2 regions of the Enterobacter sp. PL_is514 genome follow, and region 1 is predicted to be linked to the other one. Evidence: predicted binding sites of a transcription regulator. Region 1 holds the regulator's gene; the other holds the start of a gene.
The links. Region 1 encodes PurR, which represses purine synthesis genes. Its sites were predicted from a motif close to CANGCAAACGTTTGCNTG; they were not measured.
Positions count from the first base shown of each region.

Region 2: a site for PurR is predicted at 1,732-1,749, ahead of purL (phosphoribosylformylglycinamidine synthase). Genes of this name have one in related genera too.

Region 1 is NZ_JBVPGN010000034.1:147,119-150,232, reverse strand. It holds gene AC0TNG_RS16345 (MFS transporter) at 1-738, opposite strand, end outside; gene cydH (cytochrome bd-I oxidase subunit CydH) at 902-991, opposite strand; gene purR (HTH-type transcriptional repressor PurR) at 1,289-2,314, shown strand; gene punR (DNA-binding transcriptional activator PunR) at 2,332-3,114, opposite strand, start outside.
Region 2 is NZ_JBVPGN010000030.1:335,903-339,016, forward strand. It holds gene purL (phosphoribosylformylglycinamidine synthase) at 1-1,646, opposite strand, end outside; gene mltF (membrane-bound lytic murein transglycosylase MltF) at 1,914-3,114, shown strand, end outside.

The sequences.
Region 1 (3,114 bases):
TATCAGTACCAGCATCGCGGTCACAAAGAGAGGCGTTGCGTGGGTGATGTCATGCAATACCGGTGAAATATAGGTGTAGAGGGTAAACATCGCCCCTGCCCCCAGCACGGTGGTGAGCAGCGCGGAGAGGACCTGCGGGCGCACCAGCACCGACAGCTCTCTGCGCACGTCAGGACGTTCACCCGCGCTGCCTTTCGGCAGGGAGAAGAACAGCGCCACCATCGCGACCACGCCCAGCCCGGCCGTTGCCAGGAAGGACATCCGCCAGCCGATCGCTTCCCCCAGCCAGGTTGCCGCAGGCACCCCGCCGATGTTGGCAATCGTTAGCCCCATAAACATGGTTGCTACGGCGCTGGCCTGCTTATGTTTTGGCACCACGCTGGCAGCCACGACCGATCCCAGCCCGAAGAACGCGCCGTGGTTAAGGCTGGTCAGAATACGAGACAGCATCAGCGTGGTGTAGTCCGGCGAAATGGCCGAAAGCACGTTACCCAGGGTGAAAATCGCCATCAGGAAAATCAGCGCATTGCGGCGCGCGCGGTGCGAAAGGAGAAGCGTCATCAGCGGCGCCCCCACCATCACGCCGATAGCATAGGCGCTGATTAACATCCCTGCCGCAGGGATCGAGACGTCCACGCCGCGGGCGATGACGGGCAGTAACCCCATCGGGGAGAATTCAGTGGTGCCAATCCCAAAAGCGCCAATCGCCAGGGCCAGCAGGGGAAAATTGATTTTCATGCGTCAACTCCGGATGCCGTGTCATGTGGTGACACAGAACAAAGAAGCGGAAAGCATGACATCAATCACAAAAAATGAGAAGTTAACAAAATGGCAAAAGATTTTTGCCAGAGAAGTAACAATCGGGTCGATCGGGAGGGAGAAGGCTCTCCCTCCGCGTAAATCAGTGCAGCGCAGCCGTCAGACCGGCCGCGACAATCAGAGCCAGCACAATAACGGTGGTGAACAGCGAAAACTTCAGATCGGAACTCATCAATTTTTCTCCTTTTAATCCCCCCACGAAAAGTGAGCCTGCTCATTTTTGCATAATTTACGTCAAAAATCTTCCTGGATTTAGGCTGATAAACACTTTACCTCTTCCCCTTTTCATCAAGATAGGACAAAATTCCACGCTAAATTTATTAGCGTACCGGCCATTGACCCCCTCCTGACGTCCCGTGTCGTTTTCCCGGCGTGCCGCAATTCAAGATTGCGTGATAAGGGTGAGAGAAGGCAAACGTTTACCTTCAAGTTTTTCAGGAGTTTAGGATATGGTCTGGAGTGACATTTAATGGCAACAATTAAAGACGTAGCAAAACGCGCAAACGTTTCCACTACAACCGTATCACATGTAATTAACAAAACCCGCTTCGTGGCGGAAGAGACGCGCAACGCCGTCTGGGCAGCGATCAAAGAGCTGCACTATTCGCCAAGTGCGGTTGCGCGCAGCCTCAAGGTTAATCACACCAAATCCATTGGATTGCTGGCCACCAGCAGTGAAGCGGCCTATTTTGCCGAGATCATTGAAGCGGTAGAGAAGAACTGCTTCCAGAAAGGCTATACCCTGATTCTGGGCAACGCATGGAACAGCATAGAAAAACAGCGTGCCTACCTGTCGATGATGGCGCAAAAGCGCGTTGATGGCCTGCTGGTAATGTGTTCCGAGTACCCGGAATCCGTACTGTCGATGCTCGAAGAGTATCGCCATATTCCCATGGTGGTCATGGACTGGGGCGAAGCGCGCGCGGATTTCACTGATTCCGTTATCGATAATGCCTTTGAAGGCGGCTATATGGCCGGTCGTTATCTGATCGAACGCGGTCACCGCGAGATTGGCGTGATCCCCGGTCCGCTGGAGCGCAACACCGGCGCGGGCCGTCTGGCCGGTTTTATGAAAGCGATGGAAGAAGCGCTGATCAACGTGCCGGAAAACTGGATTGTGCAGGGCGACTTTGAGCCGGAGTCGGGCTACCGCGCAATGCAGCAGATCGTCTCCCAGCCACACCGTCCGACCGCCGTTTTCTGCGGGGGTGACATCATGGCTATGGGCGCGCTCTGCGCTGCCGACGAGCTGGGTCTGCGCGTACCGCAGGATATTTCCGTGATCGGGTATGACAACGTGCGTAACGCGCGTTTCTTCACGCCAGCGTTGACCACCATTCACCAGCCGAAAGATTCGCTGGGCGAAACGGCCTTCAATATGCTGATGGACAGGATCGTCAACAAACGTGAAGAGTCGCAGTCCATTGAAGTTCACCCGCGTCTTATCGAACGCCGTTCCGTTGCGGACGGTCCGTTCCGCGACTACCGTCGTTAATCGCTTTACGGGGCCAGCTATGCTGGCTCCCGTAACCATTCCCGGTTTAGCGTTTCGCTGTCTCCCAGATAATCCAGCAGCCAGGCCATCGCAGGCGAGACATCACTTTGCTGCCAGGTCAGGCAGCAGGCCGCATCCGGGAACGGATTCTCCAGCGTCAGCTCAACCCACTCTCCGGTATCGATGCGCGGACGCGCGAAATGAACGGGCACCATCGCGACGCACAGTCCGGCGCTGAGGCACGTCGCCGACGATTCCCAGTCAGGGGCCACCACCCGCCGCTGGTTGTCCAGAAGCCAGGTGATACGCTTCGGCAATGAACGGGAGGTATCCTCCAGCACCAGCGACGGCCAGTTGCGCAGCGTATCATCGCTGAGCGGCCCCTCCATCACCGCCAGCGGATGATCGCTTGCCACCACGCACTTCCAGCTCAGCATGCCCATATCGCGAAAGGCGTAACGTCCCCCGACCGGGATCGCCTGCGTGGCCCCGATTGCCATCTCTGCCCTGCCGTCCGCCAGCGCATCCCAGACGCCGTTGAACACCTCCTGCGAGACCCGCAGCTCGACATCTGAAAAATGACGATAGAAATCGACGATCATCTGCCGGGTACGTTCCGGCTTAACGATGTTATCCACCGCGATGGAAAGATGCCCCCGCCAGCCGTTAGCGATCTGCTGACACTGTTCGCGGGTGATCTGCATTTTTTTGATAACAGAACGCCCTTCCTTCAAAAACCACGCCCCTGCGGGCGTTAATTCCACATCACGATGGCGCCGCTCAAACAGCGGAACCGCCAG
Region 2 (3,114 bases), on a different contig from region 1:
TCCTGGGATTCGTTACACCAGATTTCCAGCGGGCTCATGCCCGGCTCATCGCTCAGGATATCGCGCAGGTTGAAACGACCACCGCGGCCGCCGTCGCTCACCAGCTCCGGCATGGCGTTAGACAGACCGCCCGCGCCCACGTCGTGGATGAAGAGGATCGGGTTAGCGTCGCCCAACTGCCAGCAGCGGTCGATCACTTCCTGGCAGCGACGCTCCATCTCAGGGTTGTCACGCTGCACGGAGGCGAAATCGAGATCCGCGTCAGACTGGCCGGAGGCCATAGAAGAGGCCGCTCCGCCGCCCAGACCGATATTCATCGCCGGGCCGCCGAGCACGATCAGCTTCGCGCCGACGACGATCTCGCCTTTCTGCACGTGATCGGCACGGATGTTGCCGATCCCGCCCGCCAGCATGATCGGTTTGTGGTAGCCGCGCAGCTCTTCGCCGTTGTGGCTGTCCACTTTCTCTTCATAGGTACGGAAGTAACCGTTCAGCGCCGGACGACCAAATTCGTTGTTAAACGCCGCGCCGCCCAGCGGGCCTTCGGTCATGATATCCAGCGCGGTCACAATGCGCTCTGGCTTGCCGAAATCTTCTTCCCACGGCTGTTCAAAGCCCGGGATACGCAGGTTGGAGACGGAGAAACCGACCAGACCCGCTTTTGGTTTTGCACCACGACCGGTCGCCCCTTCGTCGCGGATTTCACCGCCGGAGCCGGTCGCCGCACCCGGCCACGGGGAGATCGCGGTCGGGTGGTTGTGGGTTTCAACCTTCATCAGGATATGCGCGGGCTCCTGATGGAAGTCATAGCGCCCTGCTTCGCGATCGGCGAAGAAGCGGCCCACCTCGGAACCTTCCATCACCGCGGCGTTGTCTTTATAGGCAGACAGCACGTGGTCAGGGGTTTGCTCCATGGTGTTTTTGATCATTTTGAACAGCGACTTTGGCTGCTGTTCGCCGTCAATAATCCAGTCGGCGTTGAAAATCTTGTGGCGGCAGTGCTCAGAGTTTGCCTGCGCGAACATATAGAGTTCTATGTCGTTCGGGTTACGGTTGAGCTTAACAAACGCATCCTGCAGGTAGTCGATTTCGTCTTCTGCCAGCGCCAGGCCGAGACGCAGGTTGGCGTCAATCAGCGCCTGACGGCCCTGCCCCAGCAGGTCTACGCTCTGTACCGGCGCAGGCTGATGGTGAGAGAAAAGCTTCTGCGCGTCATCGAGAGAGGCAAATACGCTCTCCATCATGCGATCGTGCAGTTCAGCCGCAACCGCCTGCCACTGTGCTTCGCTAAGGGTAGAGGCTTCCACGTAGTACGCCACGCCGCGTTCCAGACGGTTAATCTGGCTCAGGCCACAGTTGTGGGCGATGTCGGTGGCTTTGGAAGACCAGGGGGAGATGGTGCCCGGACGAGGCGTCGCAAGGATCAGTTTGCCGGTTGGCGTATGGCTGCTCAGACTTGGGCCATACTTGAGCAGGCGTTCCAGCTGTACGCGCTCCTCTGCATTCAGGGGGGCATTCAGGTCAGCAAAATGGACATACTCAGCGTAAATATTGCTTACCGGAAGGTCGGCCGCCTGAAAACGTGCCAGCAGTTTAGTGATACGGAAGGCAGACAGTGCAGGCGAACCACGCAGAATTTCCATCATAAGTCTCTCGTCTTCGAAGCGCCGGGGCGCTTACAGTGTGCGCAAGGGGGGAAAACGGGCGTCATTATAGAGAATCCTGAGCGCCGACGAAACCGTTTGCGTCGAAATAAAATTTGCACAGAGATTTAACAATAGATGTGACCAGTCTCTCTAATTGGTTGCCAAGTGGCGCAAGTTTACGCAAAATGCCGCTCATTCAATGGCAAACCTTATGATTAACATGGCTACAGCAGACTGAGGCAACCGGCGTCGCAGAGAATTAACTAATTGAAAAAATTAAAGATTAATTATCTGCTCATCGGCATTGTAACGTTGCTGCTGGCAGTGGCCCTCTGGCCTTCCATCCCCTGGTTCGGCAAAGCCGAAAACCGTATCGCCGCCATTCAGGAGCGGGGGGAATTGCGCGTCAGTACCCTCAACTCTCCGCTGATTTACAGCGACATCAACGGTAAAATCATTGGTCTGGATTACGAGCTGGCACAACAGTTCGCCGATTATCTTGGCGTGAAGCTTAAAATCACCGTCCGCCAGAATATCAACCAGCTGTTTGACGACCTCGATAACGACGATGCCGATATGCTTGCCGCCGGGCTGGTGTATAACAGCGAGCGCAGCAAAAACTACCAGCCAGGCCCGACCTACTACTCCGTTTCGCAGCAGCTGGTTTACCGCGTCGGGGGCCTGCGCCCGCGTTCGCTGGCCTCGATTGACGATCGGCAACTGACGATTGCGCCTGGCCACGTGGTGATTGACGATCTGCGTGAGCTCAAGGAGAAGAAATATCCCGACCTGAGCTGGACTGTGGATCCGAAACTCGGCACGACGGAGCTGCTGGAGCAGGTAAAAGACCAGAAAGTGCCCTACACCATCGCCGATTCGGTCGCGATCAGCCTGTTCCAGCGGGTGCATCCTGAAATCGCCGTGGCGCTGGACGTCACCGACGAGCAGCCTGTGACCTGGTTTAGCCAGCTTGATGACGATCAGACCTTCTCTGCCGCGATGCTTGATTTCTTCAACACCATCAATGAAGACGGTACCCTGGCGCGCCTGGAGGAGAAGTACCTCGGTCACGGTGACGACTTTGACTACGTTGACACCCGCAGCTTCCTGCGCGCGGTAGACAGCGTCCTGCCAGATCTGCAGCCGCTGTTCGAAAAATACGCCCAGGAGATTGACTGGAAATTGCTGGCGGCTATTTCGTATCAGGAATCCCACTGGGATACCCAGGCCACGTCTCCCACGGGCGTACGTGGTTTGATGATGTTAACCAAAAATACCGCGCTGAGCCTGGGCGTCAATGACCGTACCGATGCGGAACAGAGCATCAGCGGCGGCGCGCGCTACCTGCAGGATATGATGGCCAAAGTCCCGGAAACGGTGCCGGAAGAGGAGCGGATCTGGTTCGCGCTGGCGGCCTACAATATGGGCTACGCACATATGCTGGATGCGCGGGCGTTGACGGCCAAAA